Regions from separate parts of the Pseudomonas umsongensis genome, predicted to be linked through region 3. Evidence: predicted binding sites of a transcription regulator. Region 3 holds the regulator's gene; each other region holds the start of a gene.
The links. Region 3 encodes sigma-54, which starts transcription at its own class of promoters, with help from an activator protein. Its sites were predicted from a motif close to ANTGGCATNNANNTTGCTNT; they were not measured.
Positions count from the first base shown of each region.

Region 1: a site for sigma-54 is predicted at 2,733-2,752, ahead of HGP31_RS23055 (circularly permuted type 2 ATP-grasp protein). Genes of this name have one in related genera too.
Region 2: a site for sigma-54 is predicted at 4,260-4,279, ahead of HGP31_RS20175 (DNA translocase FtsK). Genes of this name have one in related genera too.

Region 1 covers NZ_CP051487.1:5,137,141-5,143,492, forward strand. Annotated here, with positions in the region: gene HGP31_RS23045 (transglutaminase family protein) at 1-331, opposite strand, end outside; gene HGP31_RS23050 (alpha-E domain-containing protein) at 328-1,278, opposite strand; gene HGP31_RS23055 (circularly permuted type 2 ATP-grasp protein) at 1,291-2,700, opposite strand; gene HGP31_RS23060 (ribonuclease E inhibitor RraB) at 3,002-3,346, opposite strand; gene HGP31_RS23065 (hypothetical protein) at 3,545-3,778, opposite strand; gene HGP31_RS23070 (PLDc N-terminal domain-containing protein) at 3,864-4,055, opposite strand; gene HGP31_RS23075 (hypothetical protein) at 4,138-4,668, opposite strand; gene HGP31_RS23080 (methyl-accepting chemotaxis protein) at 4,847-6,328, shown strand.
Region 2 covers NZ_CP051487.1:4,469,945-4,476,296, forward strand. Annotated here, with positions in the region: gene HGP31_RS20165 (replication-associated recombination protein A) at 1-773, opposite strand, end outside; gene lolA (outer membrane lipoprotein periplasmic chaperone LolA) at 924-1,547, opposite strand; gene HGP31_RS20175 (DNA translocase FtsK) at 1,616-4,024, opposite strand; gene trxB (thioredoxin-disulfide reductase) at 4,330-5,289, shown strand; gene aat (leucyl/phenylalanyl-tRNA--protein transferase) at 5,352-6,032, shown strand; gene HGP31_RS20190 (arginyltransferase) at 6,087-6,352, shown strand, end outside.
Region 3 covers NZ_CP051487.1:1,024,193-1,030,544, reverse strand. Annotated here, with positions in the region: gene HGP31_RS04495 (KpsF/GutQ family sugar-phosphate isomerase) at 1-486, shown strand, start outside; gene HGP31_RS04490 (KdsC family phosphatase) at 486-1,010, shown strand; gene lptC (LPS export ABC transporter periplasmic protein LptC) at 1,019-1,591, shown strand; gene lptA (lipopolysaccharide transport periplasmic protein LptA) at 1,578-2,126, shown strand; gene lptB (LPS export ABC transporter ATP-binding protein) at 2,126-2,851, shown strand; gene HGP31_RS04470 (RNA polymerase factor sigma-54) at 3,036-4,529, shown strand; gene hpf (ribosome hibernation-promoting factor, HPF/YfiA family) at 4,605-4,913, shown strand; gene ptsN (PTS IIA-like nitrogen regulatory protein PtsN) at 4,926-5,390, shown strand; gene rapZ (RNase adapter RapZ) at 5,393-6,250, shown strand; gene HGP31_RS04450 (HPr family phosphocarrier protein) at 6,266-6,352, shown strand, end outside.

The sequences.
Region 1 (6,352 bases), 2.6 Mb from region 3:
CGCGTAGCGCCTGGTCGGCCTCGGTCAGCCGGGTGAAACGCAAGAACGGCAATGCCGACTGGCTCTCGTGCTCGGCTTCGCGCAACTCGTCGATGTCGACCTGGCCACGGGCACCGATGATGATGGCCGCGTGGGGTTCGTCCATGGTCAGTACGTGCAGGATGTTGCCGAACGGATCCAGTTGCGCGCGCACCGGCCGCGGCAGATCGAGCTGCCAACTGAGCACGTGTTGGCGCTCGCTGTCGTGAGGCGTCAGCCGCAGGTACTGGATGCTCGCCCGCACCTGATCCTCGTAGTGATAGGTGGTCTCGTGGCTTATGGAAAGTCTCATGCAGCCTCCAGGTAGGAACTGTGAATGGCATTACCCAACTGGCGCACCAGCGGGATGAACTCGGTCAGCCAGGCATGCAGGCCTTCGTCGAGGATTTCGTTGATGCCGGTATAGCGCAATCGTGCGTCCATCTCCGCAGCCAAGCGCTGTGCCGGGCGGCCATTGGCCCCTGGCAGTTGCGCCAGGATCAGATCGATTTCTTCGGTGCAGGCCCGCAAAGAGCGTGGAACATCGGCCCGCAGCAGCAGCAACTCGGCCACATGCCGGGCGCCGGGGGCGTCACGGTAGATCTCGGTGTACGCCTCGAAAGACGACAGGGCCCGCAACAACGCACTCCATTGGTAATAGGCGTGGGCCGTGCCGTCGCTGACCGCTTCGGCCTGATCACCGGCCATTTCGTAGCGCGCATCGAGCAGGCGCAGTGTGTTGTCGGCCCTTTCGATGAATGTCCCCAGGCGAATGAAACGGAACGCGTCGTTGCGCATGATGGTGCCGTAGGACGCACCACGGAACAGATGGGAACGTTCCTTGATCCACTCGCAGAAACGGCTCATGCCGTAGCGGCCCAGGCCCTGTTCGGCGATGCCGCGAATCTCCAGCCAAGTGGCGTTGATGTTTTCCCACATGTCGGCGGTGATGCGGCCACGTACCGCGTGGGCACTGGCCCGTGCGGCCCCGAGGCAACTGTAGATGCTGGCCGGGTTGGCCGCGTCCAGGGCAAAGAAATGCAACAACCTTTCGGCATGCAGCTCGCCGTGGCGTTCGAGATAATCATCCAGCGTGCCGGTAATCAGCAACGGCATGGCCAACTCGTGCAGGCCGTTCCCACGGCCATCCTGGGGCATCAGCGACAGCGAATAACTGATGTCGAGCATCCGCGCGAGGTTTTCCGCCCGCTCCAGGTAACGCGACATCCAATACAAATCCGAGGCAGTTCTACTTAACATGTCAGGCTTCCTTCAATCCTCAACCACCCAGGTGTCCTTGGTTCCGCCGCCCTGGGAGGAATTCACCACCAGGGAGCCTTCGCGCAGGGCGACACGGGTCAAGCCGCCGGGCACGACCCGGGTTTCGCGGCCAGACAGTACAAACGGACGCAGGTCGATATGGCGTGGCGCGATGCCGCTTTCGACAAAGGTCGGACAGGTCGACAGCGACAGTGTCGGCTGTGCGATGTAGGCATGGGGCTTGGCGATGATGCGCGCGCGGAAGGCTTCGATTTCCGCTGCGCTCGCCGCGGGCCCCACCAGCATTCCGTAGCCGCCGGAGCCCTGGGTTTCCTTGACCACGAGCTCCGGAAGGTTGGCCAGGACGTGGGACAGCTCAGAAGGATTGCGACACTGCCACGTGGGTACGTTTTTCAGGATCGGTTCTTCGTCCAGGTAGAAACGGATCATGTCGGTGACGAATGGATACACCGATTTGTCGTCTGCCACCCCGGTTCCGATGGCGTTCGCCAACACGACATTGCCCGAACGATAGGACGACAGCAGGCCGGGCACGCCCAGCATCGAGTCGGGATTGAACGCCAGCGGGTCAAGGAACGCATCGTCGAGACGGCGGTAAATCACATCGACGGCTTTCGGCCCGTCGGTGGTGCGCATGAACACCTTGTCGTCACGCACGAACAGGTCCGCACCCTCCACCAGCTCCACGCCCATTTCTCGCGCCAGGAATGCATGCTCGAAGAAGGCGCTGTTGAAGCGCCCCGGCGTCAGCACCACGACACTCGGATTTTCGATCGGGCTTGAGCTTTTCAGGGTGTCGAGCAACAGGTTCGGGTAATGGTCGATGGGGGCAATGCGCTGGGCCGCAAACAACTCGGGGAACAGGCGCATCATCATCTTGCGGTCTTCGAGCATGTAGCTGACGCCGCTCGGTGTACGAAGATTGTCTTCGAGCACGTAGTACGTGCCGTCGCCGTCGCGCACCAGGTCGACGCCGGAAATGTGCGAATAGATATCCCGATGCAGGTCCAGGCCTTGCATCGCCAACTGGTACTGCTCGTTGGCCAGCACCTGCTCGGCCGGAATGATCCCGGCCTTGATGATGCGCTGCTCGTGGTAAAGGTCGGCGAGAAACATGTTCAACGCCTTGACCCGCTGGATACAGCCGCGCTCGACCACGCGCCATTCACTGGCGGGGATACTGCGCGGGATGGTGTCGAAGGGAATCAGGCGCTCTGTGCCCTGCTCATCACCGTAGAGCGTGAAGGTAATCCCGGCGCGATGAAACAGCAGATCGGCCTCGCGTCGCCGTTGTGCCAGAAGCTCGTCAGGCGTCTCGGCCAGCCAACGGGCAAACTCCCGATAATGCGGGCGGACCTGGCCGCCAGCGTCGTACATCTCATCAAAATAGGTGCGGATCATGCCGTACTCCTTGTCACCCGGACATACAGGCCTTCGCAAGGCCCGTGCCATCGGCAGAAACGCTTTGATTTCAATCGGTTGGATAATCACCACGCGAGCGCCGCACCAATCCTGTGCGGCAAATGCCCCCACCTGACGGCCCCCGCTTCATTGCAAGGCGTTGTCGTCGCCCATCACCAGCATAGACCGTAGGCGCCGGCTTGCCGGCGAACGGGTCGGCCTTGTTCGATTGCCATCGACAAAAACGAAAACGGCCAACCCGAAGGTTAGCCGTCATTGCTGGTTGTAACTGTTCATAGGTTTATGCGAGTCGCCCTCGTACCTCCTGTTTCACACCCCAGCCTTCGATGATGCCGCCCAGAGGCTCGACCACTGCCTCGAAACCCTGTTCGAAATCGCCAATGTCGTCGTAGGTCGCATACATGACCTTGCACAACTCCAAAGCCCAGGCGCCATCGTCGCGCACACTGATTTGCGCATCCAGGGATTCACCACGGTGAAAATGACCTGCCGCCCTGCGTGCCCGCTCCTCGTCCGGGAAAATGGCGTAGAACTCGATGGGATGGAACCGGGAAAAATCAAAACCGCCTTCTTTCATGCGGCGCAACACACTGCTGCTGATGTCTTCTTGATAGGCTGTGCTCATGAAACGTCCTCCTCAAACTGATGGATAGACTTTCCGTACTCCCTTGTGCGAACCCAAGGGTGCGCGCGACGGGAAACAAGCATGGAGCTGACAAGACCAGACCTTAGCGATCCATTCGCTGATCTCGCTTGCAGAGTAGCCCCAAGATAGAGCCGCTGCCAAGGCCTGGTTCTGCTGTAGTCGATAACGAGAAGAGGTTCAGACGGGGGTGATGCTGCGAATTTCAATACTGTTCTGGGCCTTCAGGCTTTTGACGCCTGCATCCGGGGTGCGGCCCTCATAGTCGTTCAGATCCAGTTCGGCGGCCACGGGAAGCAATCGCGCCTTGATGAGTTTGGCGGCCTCTTCGTGACTCGGGCACTCCTCGCACTCGAATTCTTCATCGATTACTTCACCATGATCATCCACGAAAGTGACTTTCCACCTTTGCATCGGTGCCTCCTCGATAAAACCCATGGATGGGCTTACACCTATCTCGACCTCGGGCGCCGGGCAATGTTCCGGCGAGTGTTTCGCTTCAGATGCGCACATTTCCTCGTGGGCCCGCAATGGCCCAGATGATCAGGCCCAGAACCGGCAGCAACAGGATCAACAGCACCCAGAAGATTTTCATTCCGGTCTCGGCGCCACTTTTCAGCACGTTGATGATTGCCCAGATATCCAGGGCAAGAATGATCAAGCCAACCAGGCTATTGAACGTGGAACCCATGATGACGCTCCTGAAGAGTGATATGCCCTCTTAGGATAGCCCGCCGTGAACAGGGTTCCCTTTTTTTGACAGCTTTAGCGGTTCAGACGTGGATCGCCACTTTCAAGGCTTCCAGCGATGGCGCAGCGGCGATGCCGACTTGCGCGCACAGTTCGAGCACCCGAGGCACGGCATTGCCATAGACCAGCACCACTTGCAGTTCATCGTCCAGCAGTTGGCTGAAGTTCATCAGCGTGTAGCCACCGTTTTCCTTGTTCAGGCTGCTCATCTGCACCTGGATGCGATTCAGTGCGGTCAGGGCTTCGGTCCTGGCCAACTGCTTGGGCTTGAGATTGAACTCAACCCCCGGGCCGAACGAGGCGACGATCTGGGCAAACAGGTCCACATAGGTGTCGGCCTGAAACAGCACGGTATCGGGCAAGCTGCCAACCACGACCCACTCACCCAGCGGGATCGGGAAGCTGTCGTCGTAGTTGATGTCCGGGTTGGCGCTCAGGAAAGCCGCTGGATCAGCGTAAGCCTGGGCCGCTTCATCAGCGACTTTCTCGATTTCGTCATCGGCCATGCACCCGGAGCTGATGTTGCTGATGAGTTCGATGAGGGCGGCTTTCATGGGGGCGGATCCTGTAGCTGGTAAATTTTCAGGGCGCGCAGGATAGCGCATTACGCCCTGCGATGGCGTCTTGCAAGCAAGCCTCGCAATCTTGACCTGCATCAAGCGTTCAGCCCAACAATAGCGGCACAATAATGGCACCTTGCCAAAACTGTTTCCGCTATCAGAGAAGACCTCCATGGGTGCCTGGCTTAGCAACATCTCGCTGAAGTACAAATTCTGGGCGGTGAACGCCGTCGCTTTCGTCACCACGCTACTGCTGGTGTTTTATGCCGTGCAACTCGAACAACAAGCCCGCAGCCATGCCGCCCAGGAATCGGCCCTGGCCCAGGCGCGATTGCTCGAAGCCTGGCCTGCCGGGCAGCCGCTGCCCAGGGCCGGGAACCTGCTGACCTTCGATCACGGCCAGGCACCGCGGCTGGACGGACAGCCGCTGCAGGCACTGGCCGATGCCACCGGCTGGGTCGAGTTCGACGCGCTGCCATATTTCGGTGACAACCCGCCGATCGGCGCCGAAGTCTTCACCCGCACGGACGGCCAGCGGGTCGCCTTGATTGCCCATGGCCCAAGCCTGGGCCAGGTGTTCAGCGAACGTGTTGTCAATTATGCGCTGGCGGTGTTTATCCTGATGCTGGCAATGCTCGGTGCCTCACAGTTGTTGATTCGCTTTTTGCTCAGTCAACTCAATACCCTGAAAGACGTGATGCTCCACGTTGAAAAAACTGGCGACTTGTCGGCCCGTGTCCCGCTGACTTGCAGCGACGAAGTCGGGCAGATGGCCAACGCTTTCAACGCCATGCAGGCCGGTTACCAAGGCGTGGTCAGCACCGTCGCCAGCACCGTCCGACAACTGGACGAAGGTGCCGCACGCCTGGCATCGAACATGAATGAAGTGCGTCATGGCATGCTTGGCCAGCAGAGCGAAACCGATCAGGCGGCAACGGCCATCAATGAAATGACCGCCACCGTCTATCACATCGCCCAGCACGCCGGTGCCACCCGAGACCTTTCGCAATCTGCCGACACCTTGGCCGGCAGCGGGCAGGAAGTGGTCATGCGGGTACAGCGATCGATTGCCGGACTGTCTACCGGGGTGCAGCAGACCGCCGAGATGATCCAGCGCCTCGCCGAGGACAGCCAGAAGATCAACGGTGTGGTCAACGTGATTCACAGCATTGCCGAGCAGACCAATCTGCTGGCGCTGAACGCGGCAATCGAAGCGGCCCGGGCCGGCGAAATGGGCCGGGGGTTTGCGGTGGTCGCCGATGAAGTGCGCAACCTGGCCAAGCGCGTCCAAACCTCCACCGATGAAATCACCGTGATGGTGTCCGCCTTGCAATCAGGTACTCGCGATGCGGTGGACTTCATGCAGGAGAGTTCATACAAGGCCGATGAATGCGTACAGCAAGCCCAGGAGGCTGGGGCCGCGTTGGCGCAGATTACCGGGGCAGTGGCGCAGATGCGCGAAAGCAACACCCAGATTGCCGTGGCGGCCGAGCAACAAAGCCAGGTGGCCGAAGAGATGAACCGGGCGGTGGTGAGCATCCGCGATGTGACCGAAAATACGGTGCGCCAGACCGTCAGCTCGGCTACCACCAGTGATGAACTGGCGGTGTTGGCCGGCGAGTTGAGCACGGCGATCGGGCAGCTCAAGCTATAACATCGAGGGTGGACATGACCCCTA
Region 2 (6,352 bases), 3.2 Mb from region 3:
GATTTGTGCAGCGCGGAGATCTGGTCGTAGAACGCTTCGCCACCCTTGTCGAAGCGCCGGCGGGTATCACCGAGCAGGCTTTGCAGCAGATCGATGCCGATCTCGCTGTTGTCTTCGGCCAGGTCCGAGGCGTTTTCCAGCAGATTGAGCAAGCGCCGGCCATCGCCATCGGCGGCCGACAACAGCATCTGGAAGCCCTCATCGCTGAGGGTCAGGTTGCGCTTGCCCAGGCCACGCTCTTCGGTCAGCGCGCGGTGCACCAGTTTGCGCAAGGCGGCTTCGTCGAGGCTCTTGAGCACATAGACTCGTGCGCGCGACAGCAAGGCGTTGTTGAGTTCGAACGAGGGGTTTTCCGTGGTCGCGCCGATAAAAATCAGCGTGCCGTCTTCGACATATGGCAGGAACGCATCCTGCTGGGACTTGTTGAATCGGTGCACTTCGTCGACGAACAGGATCGTGCGTCGGCCGTACTGCGCGGCCTGCTGCTTGGCGATTTCCACCGCCTGGCGAATCTCCTTCACGCCGGCGAGCACTGCCGACACCGTTTCGAAATGCGCCTCCGATACTTCCGCGAGCAAACGCGCCAGGGTGGTCTTGCCTACGCCTGGCGGTCCCCAGAAAATCATCGAATGCAGGGCACCCTGCTCCAACGCTTCGCGCAAGGGCTTGCCGCGAGCGAGCACGTGTTCCTGACCGACGTACTCGTCCAGGTTGGTCGCGCGCAAACGGGCGGCCAAGGGTTGGGCGATCGGGGTGCTGCGAAACAGGTCCATCACTATTTCCGAAACCTCAATTGAACACCGTCCCCACTGTAGGAGCGAGCATGCTCGCGATGGTCGTCAACGATAACGCTGGCAACCTGACACCCAACGGTGTCCTTGAGTTCATCGCGAGCATGCTCGCTCCTACAGGGGTTTCGCGTTTTATTCCTGGATTACATCGGCACCCTTGGGAATGTCGAACTTGAACTTCGATGCCGGGATCGGCTCGTTAGCCTTCACCCCGGTGAACAGGATATTGGTGCGCTGGCCGACACTGTCGATCAGTTGCATGTCATTGACCAGGCCATTGCGGAACGACAGGCGCAGGCTGTCGAACAGGGTGTCCTTGGTCTTGGGCTTCAAGGTGAAGTCGATCACGCCACCGGCTTCCTTGGCGCTGATATCGAAGCTCTGGCTGATCTTCGACACGTCACCGGACAGCAGCAGCGCTGGCGTCTGGGTCAGGCGTTGATCGAGATTCTTGATGGTGGCCTGTTCCAGGTCCGGGTCCCACAGGGTGACCTTTTTACCGTCGGAGACCATGGTCTGCTCGGCAGGCGCATTGGTGTGCCAATAGAACAGGCCAGGGCGCTGCAGCGACATCTCGCCGGCAGTTTCCTGCAATTGGGTACCGGTGCCATCCAGGGTCAGTTGGGAGAAGCGCGCGGTCAGGGTCTGGGATTTTTCCAGCAATTGAGTCAGGCGTGCCACGTCCTTGTCATCGGCGTGGGCCGAGAGCGTGCTCAAAGCCAGTACCGGCAGCAACAGCATGCGGATCAGACGCATGGGAGTCCTCATAACATTCGTGGGAGTGCGGGCAGCGCCTTGGGGCGCCACCCCTTTTCAGTATCGGGTCAGTCGCGTACCGGGCCAGGGGCCAGGACTTCACGCGAACCGTTGGTGTTCATGGACGTCACGACCCCGGCCATTTCCATGGCTTCGATCATGCGCGCGGCGCGGTTGTAGCCGATCTTCAGCTTACGCTGTACCGCGGAGATGGACGCGCGACGGCTTTCCAGGACGAACTGCACTGCTTCGTCATACAGCGCGTCGGCCTCGGGATCATCGCCGTCGCCGCCACCGCTGCTGCCTTCAAAGCCGCTGCCGGCCTCTTCGACACCGTTGAGGATGTCGTCGTTGTATTCCGGCGCGCCGCGCAGTTTCCAGGCCTCGACCACGCGGTGAACCTCATCGTCGGAAACGAACGCACCGTGAACCCGGATCGGCAGGCTGGTACCCGGTGGCATGTACAACATGTCACCGTGACCCAGCAATTGCTCGGCGCCGCCCTGGTCGATGATGGTCCGCGAGTCGATCTTGCTCGACACCTGGAACGCCATGCGCGTGGGGATGTTGGCCTTGATCAGGCCGGTGATCACGTCCACCGAAGGACGCTGGGTCGCAAGGATCAAGTGGATACCTGCCGCCCGCGCCTTTTGGGCGATACGCGCGATCAGTTCTTCGACCTTCTTGCCGACAATCATCATCATGTCGGCGAATTCGTCGACCACCACGACGATGGTCGGCAGTTTCTGCAACAGCGGCGCTTCGTCGTGGATGCTTTCGCGCTTGTACAACGGGTCGCTCAATGGCTCGCCGGCGTCCTGCGCCTCCTTGACCTTGGCGTTGAAGCCGGACAGGTTACGCACGCCCATCTTCGCCATCAGCTTGTAGCGCCGTTCCATCTCGGCGACGCTCCAGCGCAAGGCGTTGGCGGCGTCCTTCATGTCGGTAACCACCGGGCACAGCAGGTGCGGAATGCCTTCGTAGATCGACAGTTCGAGCATTTTCGGGTCGATCATGATCAGCTTGGCGTCTTCCGGGCCAGACTTGAACAGGATCGACAGGATCATCGCGTTCACCCCCACCGACTTACCGGAACCGGTCGTACCGGCCACCAGCAGGTGCGGCATCTTCGCCAGGTCGGTGATCACCGGCTTGCCGCCGATGTCATGGCCCAGGGCCAGGGTGACCGGGGACTTGAAGTTGTCGTACTCGGGGGTAGACAGCACTTCGGAGAAACGCACGATCTGCCGGTCTTCGTTGGGAATCTCGATACCGACCGTGGTCTTGCCCGGAATCACTTCCACCACACGCACGCTGGTCACGGCCAGGGAACGCGCCAGGTCTTTCGCCAGGTTGGAGATACGGCTGACCTTGACCCCGGCCGCTGGCTGGATCTCGTAACGGGTAATCACCGGACCCGGGTGGATCGAATCCACGTTGACTTCGACGCCGAATTCCTTGAGCTTGATTTCCAGCAGGTGGCCGACGGCCGCCAGGGACTCGGGCGAGTAATTGAGTTGCTTCTTTTCCGCCGGGTCGAGAATCGAGATCGGCGGCAAAGTGCCCTCCACGGCGCTGTCGACGAACAACGGCGCCTGCTTTTCTTTTTCCACGCGCTTGCTCGGCGCTGGCGGCTTGGGTGGCGCTGGGGCAATCACCGGTGGCACCTGCTTCTCGCGCTCGGACATGTGCTTGCTCAAGGCCTGCTCGCGCTCGATCAGGCGTTCCTTGACCTTGGCCTGTTCGCGCTTGTCGGTGACGGTTGGCGCGACCACGTCGTGCACGCGCTCATCGACTTCACGCAACTGCGCCACCAGTTGCTTGCGCTCGGTACGGGCTGCCCACCAGCGATTGGCGGCACCCTGGAACAGCTCGAACAGGTCGAGGGTGATCTTGCCGGTAACGTCCATCACCTTGAACCATGACAGGTCGGTGAATACCGTGAGACCGAACAGGAACAAGGCGATGAACAGCAGCGTGCTGCCCTGGATGTTCAGCGCGTTCTTCGCCAGGTCGCCAAGGCTCTCGCCCAGCGCTCCCCCAGCGCCAGCCGGCAGACCGGTCGCGGCATGGAAATGAATATGCGCCAGCGCGGCACCGGACAGCACCAGGAACACCAGGCCGATCAGGCGCCAGGAGAACAGCCAGCCGCTCCACTCCCATGGCTCGTGGCGTTGGCGGAAGATCTGATAGGCCTTGATCGCCAACAATAACGGGAAGATATAGGCAAAGTAACCCAGCACCATGAACAGGATATCGGCGCTGTAGGAACCCGCCGGGCCGCCGAAGTTTTGAACGTCCTCGATCTTGCTGTTGTGGCTCCAGCCCGGATCGTCCTTGCCATAGGTCAGCAAGGCCATCATCAGGAACAGGCACAACGCACCGATGGCGATCAATGCACCTTCCTTGAGGCGGTAGTGCAGGTGCTGACGCCAGAGTGGAACAACTGTTTTGGGTGCTGCGGTGGATTTCTTCAAAACCTGTTTTTCCTGCGCCAACGGCGCGTCCATCTGTTGAATGACTATAAAACTGCCCAATCCAGGCAGGTAAAAAAGTTAACAGGCGTAACCGGGACTACTTTTAACACTGCGCATCGGTTTTCATAAACACGAAATGCGATGCCGATTTTGTTACAAACACTGTTATAGCCAGGCATTGTACGGGTTTGTACGTCCGATGCCATGCTGGCAACTCTTGGGTGTAGCATAGTCAACAGCACATTACGTGCGACTCAATTTGAGCACGCATTCTCTTTTGTGACAAAGGCTTATGAGGTGTTTTTATGAGCGTAGCGAAGCATTCCCGCCTGATCATCCTGGGATCCGGCCCCGCGGGTTACAGCGCAGCCGTGTATGCCGCTCGCGCCAACCTCAAGCCCGTTGTGATTACCGGCATACAGGCAGGTGGCCAGCTCACTACCACCGTGGAAGTCGATAACTGGCCAGGCGATGTCGAAGGCCTGACTGGCCCGGTCTTGATGGAGCGCATGCAAAAACACGCCGAGCGCTTTGCCACCGAGATCGTTTACGACCACATCCATACCGCCAAGTTGCAGCAGCGCCCCTTCGAACTTATCGGTGACAGCGGCACTTATACCTGCGACGCACTGATTATCGCCACGGGAGCCTCGGCCCAGTATCTGGGCTTGCCTTCGGAAGAGACATTTGCCGGCAAAGGGGTTTCAGCCTGCGCCACCTGCGACGGCTTCTTCTATCGCAACCAGGTGGTCGCGGTGGTGGGCGGCGGTAATACCGCCGTTGAAGAAGCGCTTTATCTGTCGAACATTGCCCGGGAAGTCCATCTGATTCACCGTCGCGACAAGTTGCGCTCGGAAAAAATTCTTCAGGACAAACTCTTTGAAAAAGCCGCCAAGGGCAATATTCGCCTGCACTGGAACCAGAATCTGGACGAAGTGCTGGGCGACGCCAGCGGCGTGACCGGTGCGCGCCTGCGCGACAGTCATACCGGCGCAATCACTGAGCTGCCCCTGACCGGCGTGTTCATCGCCATCGGCCACAAGCCCAATACCGACCTGTTCGCCGGCCAGCTGGAAATGCGTGACGGCTATCTGCTGGTCAACGGTGGCAGCGAAGGCAATGCGACGGCAACCGCCATCGAAGGGGTGTTTGCCGCGGGTGACGTCGCCGATCACGTCTATCGCCAGGCCGTCACCTCTGCGGGCGCCGGCTGCATGGCCGCCCTGGACGCAGAAAAATACCTCGACGACATTCCCACTGTTTGACGGCAAACTTCACGGCGGGCTTACGCCCGCCATCGCCCTCCCCTTCTGTAAGCCCTGATGCCATGCTGACCTGGTTACAACGCAACACCCTGACGTTCCCGGCCCTGGAAAAGGCCATGCGCGATCCCAATGGATTGTTGGCGGCCGGTGGCGACCTGTCCGCCGATCGACTGATCCAGGCCTACCGCCATGGCTGCTTCCCCTGGTTTTCCGAAGGCCAGCCGATCCTCTGGTGGTCGCCGGACCCTCGCACCGTGCTGTTTCCCGATGAACTGCACGTGTCCCGCAGCCTGAACAAACTGCTGCGCCAACAACGCTACCAAGTGACCTTCGACCAGGATTTTGCCGCGGTCATACGCGCCTGCGCCGCCCCCCGGGAATATGCGGACGGCACCTGGATCACCGAAGCCATGCAGGACGCCTACATCGAACTGCACAAACGCGGCCATGCGCACTCGGTGGAGGTCTGGGACCAGGATCAACTGGTGGGCGGGCTATATGGACTGGCGATGGGCCAGCTGTTTTTCGGCGAATCCATGTTCAGCCTGGCCGACAACGCGTCGAAATTTGGCTTTGCCACACTGGTACGACATCTGAAAGACTCGGGTTTCGTGCTCATCGATTGCCAGATGCCCACCGATCATTTGCATAGCCTGGGTGCGCGAGCGATTCCGCGCCGGGTGTTTGCCGATTACCTGGCGAGGCATCTGGATCAGCCCAATCGTGCAACCTGGGTTTGCTGAGCGACTTTGGCCCGCGTGGCTTACACTTATCCAAAAGCTTTCCGAGGGTTGATCATGACCGAGTTGGCGCGTTTGAAGTTTTATGCCACTCAACCCCACTCCTGCAGCTATCTGCCCGAGGAGCAGGCCACCACCCTGTTTCTCGACCCTAGCCAGCCCATGGATGTGCACGTGTATGCAGATCTTTCCGAGATGGGTTTTCGGCGCAGTGGCGACCACCTGTATCGCCCCCATTGCCAGAATTGCAATGCGTGCGTACCGGCACGCATTCCGGTAGGGCAATTCACGCCCAATCGTCAGCAAAAACGCATTTTCAAACG
Region 3 (6,352 bases):
GTCATGGGTGACGCCCTCGCCGTCGCGCTGCTGGAAGCTCGCGGTTTTACCGCTGAGGATTTCGCCTTTTCCCATCCGGGCGGTGCGCTGGGCCGACGCCTGCTGCTGAAAGTGGAAGACGTCATGCACGCCGGGCAAGAGCTGCCGCAGGTACAACGCGGCACCCTGCTCAAGGATGCGCTGATGGAAATGACCCGCAAGGGCCTGGGCATGACCGTGATAATGGAGGCCGACGGCAAGCTGGCCGGGATCTTCACCGATGGTGATTTACGCCGCACGCTGGACCGCAGCATCGACATCCACACCGCCACTATTGATCAGGTCATGACGGCCCATGGCAAGACGGCCCGTTCCGAAATGCTCGCCGCCGAGGCCCTGAAAATAATGGAAGATCACAAAATCAACGCGCTGGTCGTGGTCGACAGCGAAGATCGCCCGGTCGGTGCCCTGAACATGCACGACTTGCTGCGTGCGGGAGTAATGTAATGAGCACGGACCTGCTGCAACGCGGCCAACAGATCAAACTGGCGGTGTTCGACGTCGACGGCGTCCTGACCGACGGGCGCCTGTACTTCCTCGAAGACGGTAGCGAATTCAAGACGTTCAACACCCTCGACGGCCAGGGCATCAAGATGCTGATGGCCGCCGGCGTACAGACCGCGATCATCAGCGGCCGCAAAACCCCGGTAGTCGAACGACGCGCGAAGAACCTCGGCATTCCCCACCTGTACCAGGGCCGCGAAGACAAACTGGTGGTACTCGACGAGCTTCTTGCGCAACTCGGCCTAAGCTATGAACAGGTCGCCTACCTCGGTGACGACCTGCCGGACCTGCCGGTGATCCGCCGCGTCGGCCTGGGCATGGCAGTGGCCAACGCCGCCAGCTTCGTGCGCGAACACGCACATGGCATCACCCTGGCCCGTGGCGGCGAAGGTGCTGCCCGCGAGTTCTGCGAATTGATCCTGCGCGCCCAGGGCCGCCTCGATGCGGCCAATGCCGCGTACCTGTGAGCCAAATCATGTTCAGCAAAAAAGTTCGCAAGACATTGGTGGTCAGTTGCATCGTGGCGATTTTCGCCGCGGTCGGCTACTGGAACATCAGCCCGGAACGCTTTCTCGACAAGCCACCGGCCAAGACTGAAGAAAGCCCGATCGACTGGTACGCGACCAACACTCACACCTTGCAGTACCTCGAAGACGGCAAGGTGCAATACGAAATGACGTCGGAAAAAGCCGAGCACGTCAAGGCAACCGACATCACGCTGGTGACCAAACCCGACCTGAACATGTACCGCGGCACTGATTTTCCGTGGCATGTGACCAGCGATCACGGTGAGGTGAACTCCGGCGGGACCGAGGTCGAACTGATCGACAACGTGCGCGTCAAGCGTACCGACGAAAAGAACCGCGACACCCTGATCACCAGTACTCGCATGACCGTGTTCCCGCAGCAGCAATATGCGCAGACCCAGCAACCCGTTAGAATCGACGGCGCTGGCGGTGTATCGACTGGTGTCGGCATGAAGGCGTATTTGAAAGAAAGCAGGATACACCTGCTATCGAACGTAAGAGGACAGTATGAGGCTCGTTAAAACCCTCCCTATTTTGCTCAGTCTGGGCGCAGCACTGGGAAGCGTGAGCGCCTGGGCTCTGCCGGACGATCAGCAGCAACCCATCCGCATCCAGGCCGACGACGCCCAACTGGACGACAAGAACGGTGTGGCCACCTATACGGGCGATGTGGTCATCACCCAGGGCTCGATCATTGTCAAGGGCAACAAGGTGACCATGACCCGCGCCCCCGATGGCGACGTCGACGTGGTGACCTCGGTGGGTAACCTGGCCTACTTCGAGCAACTGCAGACCGCAGGCGACACCAAGCCCGTGCAGGGATGGGGCGTGACCATCCAGTACCTCGCCAAGCAAAATCGTGTCGTGCTGATCGACCGCGCCAAGGTCATCGACAAGGACAGCAACGTCACTCAAGGCGAGAAAATCGTCTATGACACCGAGAAAAAGCTGGCCAGCGCCGGTCGCGCAACGGGCAGCAAGGTGACCGAGTCGCGTCCGCGCATCGACATGGTGATCCAGCCGAAAAAGAAAACCGACGAGCAAAAGGCCCCTTAATGGCAACTCTGAAAGCCCAGCACCTGGCCAAGAGCTACAAGAGCCGCCAGGTCGTGCGAGACGTCAGCCTGTCCATCGACAGCGGCCAGATCGTCGGCCTGCTCGGCCCCAACGGCGCCGGCAAGACCACCTGCTTCTACATGATCGTCGGCCTGGTACAGGCTGATCAGGGGCGCGTGCTGATTGATGACCTCGATGTCAGCCACCAGCCGATGCACGGTCGTGCCAAGGCGGGTATCGGTTATCTGCCGCAAGAAGCGTCGATCTTCCGCAAACTCTCCGTGGCCGACAACATCATGGCCATCCTCGAGACCCGCAAGGAACTCGACAAGGCCGGTCGCCGCAAGGAACTGGAAAGCCTGCTGCAGGAGTTCCACATCAGCCACATCCGCGACAACCTCGGCATGAGCCTGTCCGGTGGCGAACGCCGTCGCGTGGAAATCGCCCGGGCACTGGCCACCAACCCGAAATTCATCCTGCTCGACGAACCGTTCGCCGGCGTTGACCCGATCTCCGTGGGTGACATCAAGCAGATCATCCACCACCTCAAGGCCAAGGGCATCGGCGTACTGATCACCGACCACAACGTCCGCGAAACCCTGGATATCTGCGAAACCGCCTATATTGTCAACGATGGTCAACTGATCGCCGAAGGCGACGCTGAAACCATCCTGGCCAATGACCTGGTGAAAGAAGTGTACCTGGGGCATGAATTCCGCCTGTAAGCATCGCGGTGTCCGGCGAGTCGGCAGAGCGCTTGGCGCAATAAAAAATCAACCTTTTTTTATTGTTACAGCGCTCTAGGCAAACGCCGCGGTTTCGGGCATATAATTTGCTTATGTTTGGCGCTCCGGCGCCCTGTAGTGGATGGCGCATGTGCGCCGGCGAATAAGGTGTTAAGCCCCTGCCATGAAACCATCGCTAGTCTTGAGAATGGGCCAGCAGCTGACGATGACACCGCAGCTGCAACAGGCCATCCGCCTGCTCCAATTGTCGACCCTGGACCTGCAACAGGAAATCCAGGAGGCCCTGGAGTCCAATCCGATGCTCGAGCGCCAGGAAGAAGGCGACGACTTCGACAATTCCGACCCGCTGGCCGACAACGCCGAACACAAACCCAGTACCGACACCCAGGAACCCTCCTACCAGGAAAGCGCCACGACCGTCGATAATATCGAGGAAGGCGACTGGAACGAGCGCATTCCCAACGAACTGCCTGTCGACACCGCCTGGGAAGACGTCTACCAGACCAGCGCCAGCAGCCTGCCGAGCAACGATGACGACGAGTGGGATTTCACCACCCGCACATCAGCCGGCGAGAGCCTGCAAAGCCACCTGCTGTGGCAATTGAACCTGGCACCGATGTCCGACACCGATCGCCTGATCGCCGTGACCCTGATCGACTGCATCAACAACCAGGGCTACCTGGACGAGACGCTGGAGGAAATCCTCGAAGCCTTCGATCCGGAACTGGACATCGAACTGGACGAAATCGAAGCCGTCCTGCACCGCATCCAGCAATTCGAACCTGCCGGCATCGGCGCACGCAACCTGGGTGAATGCCTGCTGTTGCAATTGCGCCAACTGCCCGCCAAGACGCCTTGGCTGGCCGAAGCCAAGCGCCTGGTCACTGACTATATCGACTTGCTCGGCAGCCGCGACTACAGCCAGCTGATGCGCCGCATGAAGCTCAAGGAAGATGAGCTGCGCCAGGTGATCGAGCTGGTCCAGAGCCTCAACCCGCGCCCGGGCTCGCAAATCGAGTCGACCGAAGCCGAATACGTGGTTCCGGACGTGATCGTGCGCAAGGATAACGAACGCTGGCTGGTGGAGCTCAACCAGGAGTCGGTGCCCCGCCTGAGGGTCAACGCCCAGTATGCGGGCTTCGTTCGTCGTGCCGACACCAGCGCCGACAACACCTTCATGCGCAATCAACTGCAGGAAGCCCGCTGGTTCATCAAGAGCCTGCAAAGCCGCAACGAAACCCTGATGAAAGTGGCCACGCAGATCGTCGAGCATCAGCGCGGCTTCCTGGAGTATGGCGACGAAGCCATGAAGCCATTGGTCCTGCATGACATCGCCGAAGCGGTCGGCATGCATGAGTCGACGATTTCGCGGGTTACCACGCAGAAATTCATGCATACCCCTCGGGGCATTTATGAACTGAAATACTTTTTCTCCAGTCACGTCAGCACCTCCGAGGGCGGAGAATGCTCGTCCACGGCGATTCGCGCGATCATCAAAAAACTGGTGGCGGCGGAAAATCAGAAAAAGCCGTTGAGTGACAGCAAGATCGCTGGTTTACTGGAGGCACAAGGCATTCAGGTGGCTCGCCGCACCGTCGCCAAGTACCGCGAATCCCTCGGGATCGCGCCTTCGAGCGAACGCAAGCGGTTGATGTAGGGCCACGCCACAGCGTTCCAGTGGCAGATCATCTGGATCTGCCGCTTTATGCACTGGCAACGAAGGAGAAGCTGTATGCAAGTCAACATCAGTGGACACCAACTGGAAGTGACCAAGCCCCTGCGTGAATACGTCGAGCTCAAGTTCAAGAAGCTCGAGGGGCATTTCGACAAGATCACCAACGTGCAAGTCACGATGTGCGTCGAAAAGTTGAAGCAGAAAATCGAAGCCACGCTGCATATACCCGGCAATGAGGTCGTCGCCAACGCGGAACATACCGATATGTACGCGGCAATCGACGCACTGACCGACAAGCTGGATAAACAACTCAAAAAGCATAAGGAAAAGACTCAGAGCCTCCTCCAGGGCGCTACGGGTCGTTAACACTCCCAACCCATGATCCGACTTGAAAGCATCCTGACCCCCGGCCGTTCCCTGGTGAACGTGCCGGGCGGCAGTAAAAAGAAAGCCCTCGAGCAAATTGCCAACCTCATCCATCGCGAAGTGCCGGATCTGGCCATGCAGGATGTTTTCGAGAGCCTGGTCGCCCGTGAAAAACTCGGCTCCACCGGCTTTGGTAATGGCATCGCCATTCCCCACTGCCGTCTAAAGGGCTGTGATGCGCCCATCAGTGCCTTGATGCACCTGGACGCCCCTATCGATTTCGACGCCATCGACGGCGCTCCGGTTGACCTGTTGTTCGTGCTACTGGTCCCGCAAGCCGCTACCGATGCGCACCTTGAGTTGTTGCGCCAGATTGCCAGCATGCTCGACCGCAAGGACGTGCGCGACAAACTGCGCAACGCTGCGAGCAATCAAGCCTTGTATCAGGTTGTCCTGGACGAGCAAAACGGGCAGTAATCATGCGCTTGATCATCGTCAGCGGCCGCTCCGGCTCAGGTAAAAGTACCGCCCTCGACGTCCTCGAGGACAACGGCTACTACTGCATTGACAACCTGCCTGCCGGGTTGCTGCCTGAACTGGCCGAGCGAGCGCTGATACACACCGAACTGGCACAGCCACTGGTTGCCGTGTCCATCGATGCTCGCAACCTGCCAAGCCACTTGTCGCGGTTCCCCGAGTTACTGGCAGAAGTGCGCAGTCGCCACATCCAGTGCGATGTCCTCTACCTGGATGCCGACGAAGAAACCCTGCTCAAACGTTTCTCGGAAACCCGTCGGCGTCACCCGCTGAGCAACGCCAACCGCTCGCTGGCCGAAGCGATCAACGACGAGACCACCCTGCTCGGTCCAATTGCCGACCTTGCCGATCTCAAGCTCAACACCACCAGTCTGAATTTGTATCAACTGCGCGATACCATCAAGCTGCGCCTGCTAAACCAGCCGGAACCCGGTACGGCGTTTCTCGTGGAGTCGTTCGGGTTCAAGCGTGGTATGCCGGTCGACGCCGACCTGGTATTCGATGTGCGCTGCCTGCCCAATCCTTATTGGAAGCCTGAGCTGCGCGAGCAGTCCGGGCTCGACCAACCGGTGGCCGAGTACCTGGCTGCGCAACCCGATGTCGAGGAAATGTTCCAGGACATTTCTACCTACTTGCTCAAATGGCTGCCACGCTTTGCCGCCAGCAACCGTGCCTATGTCACCATAGCCATTGGCTGCACCGGCGGCCATCACCGCTCCGTCTACCTGACTGAACGTCTTGGCCAGGTCCTGCAGCAATCCCTGAAGAATGTCCAGGTCCGCCACCGCGACCTCAGCTAAAGGATTCACACCGCGATGCCTGCTCTGGAAATCGAAATCATCAACAAGCTGGGCCTGCATGCCCGCGCTTCGGCAAAATTCGTTGGGGTTGCCGGTCAATAC